2 regions of the Chromobacterium haemolyticum genome follow, and region 1 is predicted to be linked to the other one. Evidence: riboswitches for the same ligand, from Rfam matches in the RefSeq annotation. Region 1 holds a riboswitch; the other holds the start of a gene.

What was found. Region 1 has a riboswitch for FMN ahead of GYH29_RS10615 (class I SAM-dependent methyltransferase). Riboswitches for the same ligand answer to the same signal wherever they lie in the genome.
Positions count from the first base shown of each region.
Region 2: another riboswitch for FMN. It lies ahead of ribB (3,4-dihydroxy-2-butanone-4-phosphate synthase); the one in region 1 lies ahead of GYH29_RS10615 (class I SAM-dependent methyltransferase).

Region 1 covers NZ_AP019312.1:2,349,082-2,356,290, forward strand. Annotated here, with positions in the region: gene hrpA (ATP-dependent RNA helicase HrpA) at 1-3,245, opposite strand, end outside; gene GYH29_RS10610 (YfeK family protein) at 3,331-3,696, opposite strand; FMN riboswitch at 3,780-3,942, shown strand; gene GYH29_RS10615 (class I SAM-dependent methyltransferase) at 4,036-4,773, shown strand; gene GYH29_RS10620 (N-formylglutamate amidohydrolase) at 4,838-5,623, shown strand; gene GYH29_RS10625 (PP2C family protein-serine/threonine phosphatase) at 5,696-6,907, opposite strand; gene GYH29_RS10630 (hypothetical protein) at 7,107-7,209, shown strand, end outside.
Region 2 covers NZ_AP019312.1:386,912-394,120, forward strand. Annotated here, with positions in the region: gene GYH29_RS01765 (sigma 54-interacting transcriptional regulator) at 208-1,557, opposite strand; gene GYH29_RS01770 (hypothetical protein) at 1,554-2,084, opposite strand; gene GYH29_RS01775 (ATP-binding protein) at 2,081-3,490, opposite strand; gene ribB (3,4-dihydroxy-2-butanone-4-phosphate synthase) at 3,544-4,203, opposite strand; FMN riboswitch at 4,328-4,474, opposite strand; gene ruvB (Holliday junction branch migration DNA helicase RuvB) at 4,563-5,597, shown strand; gene GYH29_RS01790 (hypothetical protein) at 5,707-6,114, shown strand; gene GYH29_RS01795 (ABC transporter substrate-binding protein) at 6,163-7,209, opposite strand, start outside.

The DNA of each region.
Region 1 (7,209 bases):
TGGCGCTCGGCTACCAGCTGAGTGTCGAACAGGCGAATCGCCACCTTATCTTGTTCCAGCGTCAAGGCCGGATAGCCGGTCAACTGCTGGCGGCCGCGGGCAAACTGTATGCTTTCCGGCAGTTCGCCGAAGTCCCAGCTGCTGACCTCGTCGCGCTCGAATTCCGCGCTCGTATCGCGGAAAGTCAGTTGGGCGGCCTGGCCGAACTGCTTTTGCAGCGCCAGCAGATCGCGTCCCAGTCCAATTTCCTGCTTGCCGTCGTCGATGACGCGGAAGTTGAACAGCAGGTGAGCCGGCAGCTCCTGGGCGCGGAAATCGTCGATGTCCACCTTGACGCCGCCGGTCTCGCGCAGGATGAAGCGCGCCAGCTGCGGCGCGATAGGCTGTTGCGGGTCCGGGTTGCCGCTAAGGAAACGGGTGACGAAGTCCGGCACCGGCACGCAGCAACGGCGGATTTGCTTGGGCAGGCCCTTGATCAGCTGTTGCAGCTTTTCGCGCACCATGCCGGGCACCAGCCATTCGAAAGCCGCCGGTTGCAAGCGGTTGAGGATGGCCAGAGGCACGTCCAGGGTGACGCCGTCCAGCGGGTGATTGGGTTCGAAGCGGTAACGCAGCTTGAGGCGGCCGTCTTCCAGCTCCAGCCATTCCGGAAACTGGTTTTCGGTGACATGCTGCGCGGCGTGGCGCATCAGTTCTTCGCGCGTCAGATGCAAGAGCTTGGCGTCGGTCTTTTCCGCTTCCTTGCGCCAGGCCTCGAAGCTGGCGGCGTCCACCACTTCGGCCGGAATCCGTTCGCTGTAAAAGGCGAACAGCGCTTCCTCGTCCACCAGCACGTCCTGGCGGCGGGCCTTGTGTTCCAGCTGCTCCACTTCGCGGATCAATTGCTGATTGCGCTGGAAGAAGGGCGCGTTGCTGACGTAGTCCATATTCACCAGCGCGCCGCGGATGAACAGCTCGCGCGCTTCTACCGGCGCGATGCGGCCATAGCTCACTGGCCGGCGCGGCACCAGGGTCAGGCCATAGAGAGTGACGCGCTCGCTGGCCACTACTTCGCCGCGGCTCTTTTCCCAGTGCGGGTCGAAATAGTGGTATTTGACCAGGTGCGGCGCCAGCTTTTCCACCCACTCAGGCTCGATTTTGGCCACGCAGCGGGCGTAAAGGCGGGTGGTTTCCACCAGTTCCGCCGCCACCAGCCATTTAGGCTTGGCTTTTTTCAGGCCGGAACCGGGAAACACGTGGAAGTTAACGCCGCGAGTGCCTTGGTAGTCGTCGCTTTCCTGGTTTTTCATGCCCAGATTGCCGATCAAGCCGGTTACCAGCGCTTTGTGCAGGTTTTCATAGGCGACGGCGTCTAGCTGCTGGCGCTTTTTCTGCGTCATCTGCGCGTCCGGCTGTTCGGCGTCGGCGTGGGCCTGTTCGCGCTTGATCAGGCCCAGCTCGCTGGCGATGTCGGCCAGCTGCGCGTGCAGTTCGCGCCACTCGCGCAGGCGAAGGTGGGACAGGAAGTGCTCGTGGCAGGTGTTGATCAGCAGACGGTTGGATTTCTTGTGCTTGAGCGCGTCGGAGAAGAAATCCCAAAGGTGCAAGAAGGACAGGAAGTCTGACTTCTCGTCGTTGAAACGCGCCTGGGCGCGTTCGGCCGCCTCGCGCGCTTCGAACGGCCGCTCGCGCGGGTCCTGCACGCTCAAGGCGGCGGCAATGATCAGTACTTCGCGCACGCAGCCGAAGTCGCGGCCGGCCAGCAGCAGGCGGCCCACCTTAGGGTCCACCGGAATCCGCGCCAGCTCTTTGCCCACGCTGGTCAATTCCCCCTTGTCGTCCACCGCGCCCAGCTCGGTCAGCACTTGGTAGCCGTCGGCGATCAGACGGCTGCTGGGCGCTTCCAGGAAGGGGAAGGCGTCCACCTTGCCCAGCCGCAGCGCGGCCATGCGCAGAATGACCGCGGCCAGGTTGGAGCGGACGATTTCAGGATCGGTGAACGCCGGGCGTTGATTGAAGTCATCTTCGCTGTATAGGCGCACGCAGATGCCGGCCTCGACACGGCCGCAACGGCCAGCGCGCTGACGCGCCGCCGCCTGGGAAATTTTCTCCACTTGCAGCTGTTCCACCTTGGCGCGCGGGCTGTAGCGGTTGATGCGCGCCTGTCCGGTGTCGATCACGTATTTGATGCCGGGCACCGTTAGCGAGGTCTCGGCCACATTGGTGGCCAGCACGATGCGGCGTCCGCCGGACGGCTTGAATATCTTCTGCTGGTCCTCGTTGGACAGCCGCGCGAACAAGGGCAGGATCTCGTAGCCGCGAATGCCGGCCTTGCGCAGCTTTTCCGCGGTTTCGCGGATCTCGCGCTCGCCAGGCAGGAAGACCAGCATATCGCCCGGGCCCTGGCGCGACAGTTCGTCGACGGCGTCGACGATGGCGCCTTCCATTTCCACTTCGCGCTCGTCTTCGTCGCGCTGCGCCAGCGGGCGGTAACGCACTTCCACCGGATAGGTGCGGCCGGAGACTTCAATCACGGGCGCGCCGTCGAAATGGCGGGAGAAGCGGTCGGCGTCGATGGTGGCCGAGGTGACGATCACCTTCAGGTCCGGCCGGCGCGGCAGCAGCTGTTTCAGATAGCCCAGCAGGAAATCGATGTTGAGGCTGCGTTCGTGCGCCTCGTCGATGATGATGGTGTCGTAGGCTTCCAGGTAGCGGTCGGTCTGGGTTTCCGCCAGCATGATGCCGTCGGTCATCAGCTTGATTACGGACTTTTCCGAGAGCTTGTCGGTGAAGCGGACCTTGAAGCCGACGTGTTCGCCCAGCGTGGATTTCAGCTCTTGAGCGATGCGGCTGGCTACTGAACGCGCGGCCAGACGACGCGGCTGGGTGTGGCCGATCAGTCCGTGCACGCCGCGGCCCAGCTCCAGGCAGATTTTGGGCAGTTGGGTGGTTTTCCCGGAGCCGGTTTCGCCGCAGATGATCACCACCTGGTGGCGCTCGATCGCGGTTTTGATGTCGGCCAGTTTCTGGTTGACCGGCAAGGCGTCGTCGAAGTCGGGCTTGGGCAGGTGGGCGCGGCGCGCGGCCACCTTGGCGGCGGAGCGTTCGATCTGAGCCTGAATGTCGGCCAGTTGCTTGTCCGCAGGCTGGTTTTTCTTCAGTCGCTCGGCGGCGTCGCTCAGTTTGCGGCGCAAAACGTGGCGATCGCGGATCAGGCAGGAGGGCAGGTCGGCCTTGAGTTGGGCCAGCAGCTGGGCAGCAGTCATCGGGAAAAGAACACTGGATTACAGGAAAGCGGCGATTATAACAGCTGCGTGGCGCTGCGGCAGGCCGGGATTCCCGGCCTGCCCGCTATTTCCGCTGGCGATAGCGGCTTAGCTCGGCCTTGAGCCAGGCGGCGCTGGCCACCGGCTGCGCCGCGCCGCAACGCACTTGGTAGGCCTTGCCGCTGATGCTGCTCTGGGTGGCCGCGCGCTCGATGAAGCTTTCCGTGCTGCTGACCCAGTCTTTTTTCAGCAGATACTGGTATTTGTCGTTCAGATGGTCGCGGGCCTCCTTGGAGCCGTACCAACTGCCATTTCGATTGAACTCGCAGCCGGATTTGGCCAGATAGTCCAGCAGGTGATTGATCTCGGTTTGGGCTGCCGGCGCCGGCGCGGCGAAGGCGGTGCCGGCGCTCAGGACAAAAGCCAGCCAGACTGGCGGTTTCAGGGTCATGCCTTGCTCCATCGCAATCAGAATGCGCAGACTATGCGCGATGCGGCCGGGCTTGTCCAACCCTGGCGCCGCCTTTATCCTGTGCCTGTCTTCAGGGCGGGGTGAAACTCCCCACCGGCGGTAAGCCGCGGCGCATGCCGGCGGCGAGCCCGCGAGCGCCGCGCCATCGTTTCCACGATGCGCGGGTCAGCAGATTCGGTGCGAAGCCGAAGCCGACGGTGAAAGTCCGGATGAGAGAAGACGCGCGCCAAGCCGGGAACGGCTGGGCTCGCTTTTGCGCGTCGGCATAGCCGCGCGTCGCCCTGGAGCGCTTCCCTTAAGTCTTTACGGAGCCTCCAAATGCAGCAAAACATTTATGACCATCCGGTCTTTTTCGCCCAATACCAAGCTTTGCGCGACAACGATAGCGGCCTGAACGGCGCCTTGGAACAGCCCGCCTTGCGCGATGCGCTGCCGCCGCTGTCCGGCGCCGATGTGCTGGACCTGGGCTGCGGCTTTGGCGATTTCGCCCGTTGGGTGCGCGCCCAAGGCGCGGCCAGCGTCACCGCGGTGGATTTGTCCGAACGCATGCTGGAGCAGGCGAGAGCGCGCACTCGGGATTCCGACATTCAATACCTGTGCGCCGGCATCGAGGACTTTCAGCCGCCTGCGGGCGCTTATGATCTGGCGGTGTCGTCGCTGGCCTTGCATTACGTGGCGGATTACGCCGCAGTGGCGGCGCGCGTGTTCGCCGCTTTACGGCCCGGCGGTGTGTTCGCGCTGACGGTGGAGCATCCGGTTTGCACCGCAAGCCCGCAAGGTTGGGCGCTGGACGAGGCCGGGCGGCAGAAGCATTGGACGCTGGACGCGTATTTTCAGCAGGGCGCGCGCGAAACCCGCTGGTTTGTCGACGGCGTGATCAAGCATCACCGCACGGTGGAAAGTTATGTGGCCGGCTTGTCAGGCGCCGGTTTCCAATTGCTTCATCTGGGCGAGCCCGCGCCGGACGAGGGGGCGATGGCGCGTCAGGACGGTTTGCGCCCGCACGCGCGCCGCCCGGCCCTGTTGCTGCTCACTGCGCGGAAGCCTGTGCTCTAGCGCCGCTATTCCGAGCCGGTGCGCAGAACCAAGCGGCGCCGGCCCGGTCCAGCAAAGATCGAGCATGCGGTTCGTGTTTACGGGGAGGGGAGCGGTGAGAGTCAAGCTGGCAGTAGGGGTTCTGGTCCTGGCGCTGTCGATGGCGCCCTCCATCGGCAAATCGCCGCCTGCGCGGGCCATCATCGAACCCGCTCACATTGTAGAGGCCATCCAGTTGCAACAGGCGGCGGACGCCGCCAAGGACCAGCCGCCGCAAAACGGCGAGCCTTGGTTTGCTGTGCGGGAGGGGACGCTCCCCATCATCGTGACCGCGCCGCACGCCACCAGCCCGTTTCGCGAAGGCCAATACCGGTTCTCCGACGGCGGCGGCACCGCGGCCTTGGCGGCGATGCTGCACCAACTGGCAGGCGCCACCGCGATCTACACCACCCGCGCCTCGCCGGCCGATCCCAATTACGATGACGACAACGCCTTCAAACGCAAGCTGGCGGTGCTGATTGCCGACAAGCGCCCCATCCTGGTGCTGGACCTGCACGGCAGCCATCCATACCGGCCTTACGACGTGGACTTCGGCACCTTGAACGGGGCCTCGTTGCTAGGCAAGCCGGAGTTGCAGCAACGACTGGAGCTAAGCCTGCGGCAACAGGGCGTGCTGAATGTTTCGGATAATTACTTTGCCGCGTCCAAGCACCAGACCATCGCCAAGTTCGCTTCCCGGCGGGGCGTGCCGGCCATCCAACTGGAAATCAGCAGCACCTGGCTCACGCCTTCGGACAGCAACCTGGCTGCGCACCGCTTCGCCCAGCTCTTGCAGGCGCTGGTGCGCTATGCGCGCGAAATTGAGGAATGAGGCAGCGGCGCTTCAAGCCTAGTCGTCTTCATAGCCATAGCCTGACGAAGCACAGCAGACTTGAACAGCCTCTCAGGCGTCGTGCCAGCGAGATCGGTCCTTCGCCTCGTGTCCGGAATCTCCCTCAGGCTTGCTCGCATGCGCAGGCGAACGCACCACCAATAGAGACGCATCATCCAGCATGGCTTCATTTTGACGGTGCCGTTGCAACGCTTGCAGTACGGTATTGCCGACCCGGCCCGGCCAGCCGGCCTGAACCGCTTTGATTACGCCGTCCAGGCCAAACATTCGGCCATTGTCTGCCTGAGCCTCGGTAATTCCGTCCGAGCAAACGACCAGCGCATGCTCCGGGCGCAACACGCTGGTTTCCAGCGAGCGGTCGAACTGACGCGCCGCCAAAATCCCTAAAGGAGGGTGCTCAGAGCGGAACTGCTTGATCTTGCGACCCTGCGGATCAAACATCAGCGCGCAAGGAATGCCGCCGTTCCAGACTTGCAGACATTGGGCGGCCGCGTCGATCGAAATGATAATGCCGGCCACGAAACGGCCAAAAGGGAGCAGGCGGTGCAGCTTGTCGTTAATCGCCGCGGCGATGTCGCCCAGCGCGGCTTGTTCCTGAGCAAGGTCGTAAAAGCACTCCACTGCAGGAATAGCACTGATCGCGGCGGTTAGGCCGTGGCCGGTGCAATCGGCCAGCATCAAGTATTCTCGTCCGCCGGAACGCGCATAGCAGACCAGATCTCCGTTGAACTGCGAGGCGGGGCGTAAATGGCGCCAGACGTGCGAGGGCAGCTCCAATTGCTGCCGGTTCAGACGTTCAATCAGTTCCAGCGCGTAACTTTGTTCCCGTTCATTGTTGAGGAAGTAGCGTTCCAGGCGCACCGCATCCTGGTTGATCTGCCGCTGCATTTGGGCGATGCGCAAGAACACCTGGATCTTGGCCGTTAACAAGTCCGGACTGACTGGTTTGGTCAGGTAGTCGTCACCGCCTGCTTTGAGCCCCTCTATCAGATCTTTTTGCTGACTCAGGCCCGTCAGAAAAATGATGGGAACCCAGTGTTCGCCGAACAGTGTCCGCAACTCCATCGTGGCTTGCAGCCCGTTCATCACCGGCATGATGATGTCCATCAGGATCAGGTCGTAGTCGACCTCCTTGCATATGGAAACGGCTTCCCTACCATTGCAGGCAAGATCGCATTGATACCCTAAGTCTTCGACAAAGGTACGAACCATCAGGCTATTGGTGGCGCTATCGTCCACCAACAAAATTTTGGGCTGATGCATGCTGTTTCCATTGCGTATCAGGAAAGGGAAAGCAAGCGGAGAAACCGAGAGTAGCGCCAATTACATTGGCATTACTCTGTGGATATAGCATACGGGTGCGGGGATGGCGCGCTGTGGTAATAAAATCAGTCCGTCCTGTGGGGTAAGTGTTGCCCGTTGCGATCAATTTCCGCCTAAACGCGGGAAACACCGTGCTAGTATGCGGGTTTTGGCGGCGCAACGCGCGGCCCGTTTCATTCCAGAGAGCATTAGATCCCTTATCATGAAATTTGCAACGCACACCATTGCGCTGGCCTTGAGCC
Region 2 (7,209 bases), 2.0 Mb from region 1:
AGCTTTGATTTTTTCTTATTTTTCAGTGGCTTGAGTTTTTTGTGGCTGGAGTTGGCTTGCAGGATGCGGCTATTCTGTCGCTGTTTGGCGACAGGGAGGAGGGGGGGCGGGGTAGGGCTTTGATTTCGCTGTGATTTTACCTGTCGCCGATTGGCGACAGGCGTTGGCGGCGCTTCATTTTTTATCACGCCTGTCGCGTCGCCACGCTTATTCCAGCTTGAAGGCGGCGGGCGTCAGCTCGTGTTTTTGCAGCAAGCGGTAAAACTCGGTGCGGTTGCGGTCAGCCAGTCGCGCGGCGTCGCTGACATTGCCACCGGTCAGCCGCAGCAAGCGTTCCAGGTAGTCGCGTTCAAATTGTCGCTTGGCTTCAGCCAGCGTTGGGATCGCGCTTTCTTCGCTGGCGACGGCTTTCTGTACTTGCGCCAGCGTCACTAGGGAGCCGGTGGTCAGCACGCAGCATTGTTCTACCACATTGGCCAATTGCCGGATATTGCCCGGCCAAGGCGCGGCGCTCAGGTATTCCAGCGCGTCGGCGGCGAAACCGCTGACGGCTTTCTGATAGCGGGTGGCGATTTTTTCCAGGAAATGAGCTGCCAGCAGAGGGATGTCTTCGCGGCGTTCGGCCAGTGGCGGCAGGCGCAGCGACACCACGTTCAGGCGGTAGAACAAGTCCTCTCGGAAGCTGCCTTCCTGGATCAGCGCTTCCAACTCGCGATGCGTGGCCGACACCAGACGGATATCCACCGGGGTCGCCCGGATCGCGCCGACCGGACGTACTTCGCGTTCCTGCAGCACGCGCAGCAATTTGACCTGCAGAGGCGGCGGCATGTCGCCGATCTCGTCCAGGAATAGGGTGCCGCCGTCCGCCTGTTGGATCAGGCCGGTCTGGCGCGCGTTGGCGCCGGTGAACGAGCCTTTTTCATGACCGAACAGCTCGCTTTCCAGCAGATTGTCCGGAATCGCTCCGCAGTTGACCGCGATGAAAGGTTGGCCCGCGCGCGGGCTGGCCAGGTGAATGGCTTTGGCCAGCACTTCCTTGCCGGTGCCGCTTTCGCCGCGCAGGAGCACGCTGGCGCCGGTGGCTGCGACCATACGGGCCTCGGCCAGCAGTTCCTCCATCGCCGGGCTGCGGCTGACCAGGCCGGAGCGCCAGCCAGTGGCGGCCTGGTCGGCCGGCCGGCCAGGTCCCGCCAGCGACAAGCCCTGGGCCACCTTGTCCAGCAGCGCCTTGCCGTCGAAGGGTTTGACCAGGTAGCCGAACACGCCGCGGCTGACAGCCTCCACTGCGTCCGGCACCGTGCCGTGGGCGGTCAGTAAAATCACCGGCATCGCAGGGTAGCGCTGGCGGACTTGTTCAAACAGCTCCAAACCGTCCATGCCGGGTAGGCGCCAGTCCGTCAGCAATAAGTCGGCGCGGCGAGCCGCTAGCGCGTTTAGCGCCGCCTCGGCGCTGTTTAGCGCCTCAACCTCGTAGCCGGCGGCGCCGAGCCGCAGTCCGAGCAAGCGCAATAGGTCGGGATCGTCGTCGACCAAGACGATGCGGGCGATGGCGCTCATGGCTGGCCTCCTTTGGTTTTGCTGGGCTTCAGCTGGAGTTCGCGTTCGACTTCGCGCAGGGCGTTGAGCTTGCCGCTTAGATCGTCGTAGCGTTTCTGCAGGTCGCGGTTCTGCGCCTGTTGCCGCTCCAGCGCTTCCGCCAGCTTGCGTCGTTCTTGAAATTGTTGGAGCTGCAGCCGCGCAAGACCTAGGCTGGCCGGGTCCAGGTTGTCGGTCTTGGCAAGCAGGCTCTCCAACTGAGTCAGTATTTTTTGCGTATCGGCTCGGTTCTCCGCCGTTTGCGCTTGTTGGAGCAGAGACAGCAAGCGGCTGCTGCCGCAGCTTTCCCGCCCGGTCAGGGACAGGGTCTGGATTTCCCGCGTCTGGTTCAGCAGCAGCAGGATTTGATTGGCGTCCGGGCAACGGATGATGGGCGCGGCCGGCGCGGCGGCCGGCTGACGCTGATGAGCGCAGGCGCTCAGGACCAGCAGGCTGCAAAGCCAGAGCAGCCGTCGTGTGTTGAGGGTCAAAAGGCAAAGTGTCTTCATGTCTTGTTCTCCGGTTCCGGCCACTGAAGGCGGAAGCAGGCGCCGTTCTGGGGCGTGGGTTCCAGCGTTAGTTCGCCTCGCATCAATTGGGCGAAACCGCGCGCCATCGCCAGGCCCAGCCCGGTGCCGGGCAATTCGTCCGGCGGCGGCGAACCGCTCCAGAACGGCTCGAAAATCTTTTCTCGATAGGCTTCCGGCACGCCGGGGCCTTGATCGCTGATTTCCAGCCAGACGCCGCCGCCATCGCGGCCGTGACGGATGTTCAAGGCGCTGCCGGTGGGGCTGTGGCGAATGGCGTTGATTAATAGGTTGTCCAGGATGGTCTCTACTTTAGAGCGGTCGCCGTTAACCCGCTCTGCGTCGCCCTGGACTTTGGCGGCGAGACGTTTGGCTTGCAGCAGAGGACGACAGACCTGCAACCGTTCCGTAATCAGCGCCGGCAGATCGAAGGTTTCCACGGTTAGCGTCTCGGACAGCCATTGGCCGGCATCATAGCGCAATAAGGCTTCCACGCGTTGGCGCAGGGTCTGCGCATTGTTTTGCAGGATGGCCACAATTTCCTGTTGTTGGGCGGATAGCCGTCCTATCACTTCTTCACGCAATAGCGCGGCGGCCTCATGGATGGCGGCCAGCGGGGTTTTCAGCTCATGGGAGGCTTGACGGAAGAAACGGCCTTTCTGTTCTTCCAGCGCCGCCAGCCTGCGGTCCAGTTGGGCCAGCTCGCGGGCCAGTCGCTGCAGGTCGGCGGGGCCGGACTGGCGCCAGTCCTGCAGCCGCGCGCCATCGCTCATCCGCGCGATTTTGGCTTGCAGCTTGCGTAGCGGCCAACTGATCAACAAGGTCATCGCCAGCGCCAGCGCCAGCGCGGAGGCTAGCGACAACCAGGCCAGACGGTCGGCGGTGCGGCGCATCTCGGTGATCGAATCCTGCCATTGACGCTGGCTCTGTTCCAGTTGGCGGTTGATCAACTGGCCCTGCGCCGTCAGGTGCAGGTCCAGCTGGCGGAACAAACGGTCGCGTTGCGCGCCGGAGCGCGCCGGCAGGCCCTGGAGCTGCGGCTGGATCGCTAGGATGGCCCGGGCGCTGAGCGCCAGCTCGTCGTCGTCGCCACGCTGCAGCTTGCGTTGCGCCAGTTCGATTTCCTGCCAGGCGCCGGCGGCGGTGTTGGCCAGCGCGCGGTCTTTCAGGATCTGGGCCTGGCGGGTGGCGCGTTCGAACTGAATGGATTGTTCGCGCGACACGCGGTTGGCGTCCAGCCATTCCTTGGCTTGTTCCTGATGCGAGCGCAGTGTGGAGGCGGCGTGTCCCAACTCGTTGCGCAGTTGGATCAGCACGGCGGAGGGCACGACGGCGACGATCAGAAAGCTGGCCAGCAACAGGCTGCGGAAAGAAACGAAACGAAGCATGATGGGGTCGGCGTCGACGCCGCGGGCGCATGCCCGCGGCTTAAGGGCAAAGATCAAGCAGACAGCGGAGCGGCGGCTAAGTTCTGGCGGGAAATCCATTCAGCCAGCTCGGCCACGCTCAGAATGGGCAGCGTGTGCGTTTGAGCGTAGTCCGCGATTTGCGCGCCGCGCATCATGCTGCCGTCCGGGTTCATCAGCTCGCAGAGCACGCCGGCGGGCTGGAAGCCGGCCAGCCGCGCCAGCTCCACAGCGGCCTCGGTGTGGCCGCGGCGGCTCCGCACGCCGCCTTCTGCCGCCACCAGCGGAAAGACATGGCCGGGACTGACCACGTCCCCGGCCTGCGCTTGCGGGTGGACGGCTGCCTGAATAGTACGCACCCGGTCGGCGGCGGATACGCCGGTGGATACGCCCTGCGCGGCTTCGATGCTGACGGTGAAGGCGGTGCCGTAGCGGCTGCCGTTGCGTTGGGTCATCGGAGGCAATTGCAGCCGTGCGGCGTGCTCGGCGGTCAGGCACAGACAGACGATGCCGCTGCAATCGCGGATCAGGCGCGCCATTTCGGCTTCGTTCAGCGCGTCGGCGGCCAGGATCAGGTCGGCTTCGTTCTCGCGGTCGTGATCGTCGGGAACGATGACCGGCAGGCCGCGGCGCAAGGCGTTCAGCGCCGTTTCGACGCGTTGGGACAGGGTGTCGGGGTGTGTGGCGATACTCATGGAAACGGTCCTCGGATAGTTTGAGAAACAGGTTCCAGGGCGTGAAAAGGGCAGGCGCGAACCCACCCGCGCGCCAAGCGCGCAGCGAACACGCCGCGACCGCGCGCAGCGCGGCGGACGGCGATGTCGTCTTCTCTCATCCGGACTATTACCGTCGGCTCTGGCCTGTCACCAGATCTGCTGACCTTCCGCCGGGAAGCGGAAGCGCTCGCGGGCTCGATCTTGCGATCATACCGCCGGTGGGGAATTGCACCCCGCCCTGAAGACGTTGCGTTGGCTCGCCGCGATGGGCGGGCCAGCGGCGATTATAGCGCGGTGGTAAGATTGGACATTCGTTTTTTTGGCCGGCGGCTGACACCATGATTGAAACCGACAACCTGTACGGCGGCGCGCCCGAGCCCCGCATCGTCACCCAGCAAAGCCTGTCCAGCCAGGAGGAGGCGTTGGAGCGCGCTTTACGGCCCAAACTGTTGGACGAGTACGTTGGCCAGAAAAAGGCGCGCGAACAGCTGGAAATCTTCATCGAGGCGGCCAAGCGCCGCAGCGAAGCGCTGGACCACGTGCTGCTGTTCGGCCCGCCTGGGCTGGGCAAGACTACCTTGGCGCATATCGTGGCCCGCGAAATGGGCGTCAATCTGCGGCAGACCTCCGGACCTGTGTTGGAGCGGGCCGGGGATTTGGCGGCGCTGCTGACTAATCTGGAGCCGCACGATGTGCTGTTCATCGATGAGATTCACCGGCTGAGCCCCGTGGTGGAGGAAATCCTTTATCCGGCCTTGGAGGATTATCAGATCGACATCATGATAGGCGAGGGGCCGGCGGCGCGTTCGGTCAAGATTGATCTGCCGCCGTTCACCCTGGTGGGCGCCACCACCCGTGCCGGCATGCTCACCAATCCGCTGCGCGACCGCTTTGGCATCGTCGCGCGGCTGGAGTTTTACAACGCCGAGGAACTGACCCGCATCGTCAACCGTTCCGCTGGCTTGTTGAACGTCAAATTGGCCGACGACGGCGCGTTCGAAGTGGCGCGCCGCAGCCGCGGCACGCCGCGTATCGCCAATCGGCTGCTGCGCCGGGTGCGGGATTACGCCGAAGTCCGGGCCGACGGCGTGGTCAGCTCCCAGGTGGCGGACGCCGCGCTGGCGATGCTGGACGTGGACCCGGCCGGCCTGGACGTGATGGACCGCAAGCTGCTGCAAGCCATTTTGGAGAAGTTTTCCGGTGGGCCGGTGGGCTTGGACAACGTCGCGGCAGCCATCGGCGAGTCCACCGACACTATCGAGGACGTGATCGAACCCTTCCTGATCCAGCAAGGCTATCTGCAGCGCACCCCGCGCGGTCGGATGGCGACGGCGCTGGCTTATCAGCACTTTGGCTTGCCGCTCAAGGATTGAGGTGGTGTCGCCTGCGCGCAGCAGGACGGCAATCCCTTGATCGCCGCCGCCGGCGCTCAGGCGTACAATTCCGGATTCACACGGCATTCCGCTGCGGCGGGGGACGATTATGTTTTACGCTTTGTTTGGCCTGACCTTGGCGGTGGCGATAGCCACCTCGGTATTCACCGCGCGTTTTTTCGATCCGGCGGTCAACAAAATTCTGGCGCGGGTTCTAGGGCGTGATTTGACGGACGCCTGGCGCAAGTACATTTTCTTCGCCATCGTGGTCACCGGCGTTTCCGGCGGGGTGCGGCAGTGGTCGCTGGAGAAGTACTTGCCGCCGGCCGCGGGCAAGGGCAGCACCGTGATGGAGCTGACCGGCGAACGATGGCTGCTGGAGTTGTTCAACACCTTCATCGACACGCTGCGCTCGATTGCCTGGGTAATGTTGTTGTTCTTTCTGTGCGCGATGCTGGCCTATGTGATCATGAAGGCGGTGGAGATGCGTAAAGGCGAGCAGCCTCCAGAAGAATGAAAAAATCCCGGCCATGGGCCGGGATTTTTCGTTGAAACGGGGCTTGGCTCAGCGGCCGATCTTGATCTGCGACCACAGGCGGTTCAAGTCGCGGCGGGACTTCACGTCCAGATCTTTCAGCGCCACGTACTTACCCTTGGCCGGCTCCAGCATGATCACAGAATTGGCCTTGATCTGCGGTTTGAAGAAAGCCTCGGCTGCCTTGACCGGGTTGGTCGCGCCGATCTGGTTGGAGATTTCGGCGGCGTTCTTGCCATCCAGCATGAAGTTGATGAAGCGGTGCGCCAAGTCCGGGCGCGGAGCATCCTTCAGAATCACCATATTGTCCACCGCCAGGATATTGCCTTCCTTTTGTGGCTGGTAGCCCAGTTTGAACGGTCGTTTGGCGTGCTGCGCGTCTTGCTGCGCCTGGAACAAATCGTTGGAATAGCCGTGGGCCACCCAGATATTGCCTACGGTCAGCTCTTTGATATAGCTCTGGTTGTTGAAGGCGGCCCAATAGGGCTTGGCTTTGCGGATCACGTCGGCCGCGGCCTTCCAGTCTGCTGGCTGGACGGAGTTGGCGTCCTTGCCCAGATAGAGCAGGGCGGCGGACATCAGTTCGCGCTGCGAATCCAGTACAGTGACCCGGCCTTTGATTTTTGCCAGCACCGCAGGATCGAAGATCAAGGCCCAACTGTTGGCCTGCGGCAACACGCCGGCTTTTTGCAACTGGGTTTCGTTGTAGCCGAGCAAGGTCAGCGACACAACGGTGGGGGCTGCCACCTTGTTGCCGGCGTCGAACGGCGCGTTCAGCCTCAGGTAGCCTGAATTGAGGTTCTTCCAGTTGGGCAGCTGCGCCTTGTTCAGCGGCTGGGTTTTGCCCTGCTTGATCAGAGTGCTGACGGCGAAGGCGGTGGGGAAGACCATGTCGTAGCCTTTGGCGCCGGCGGCCAGTTTGGCGAGCATCTCCTCGTTGTCCCCGTAATAGTCCTGCACCAGCCGGCATTTGCACGATTGCTCAAAACGCTTGGCGGTGTCTGCGGACAAGGCGTTGTTCCAGTTGTAGATATGGAGTACGTCCTCGGCCATTGCCGAGCCCCAAGTCAGAGCCAG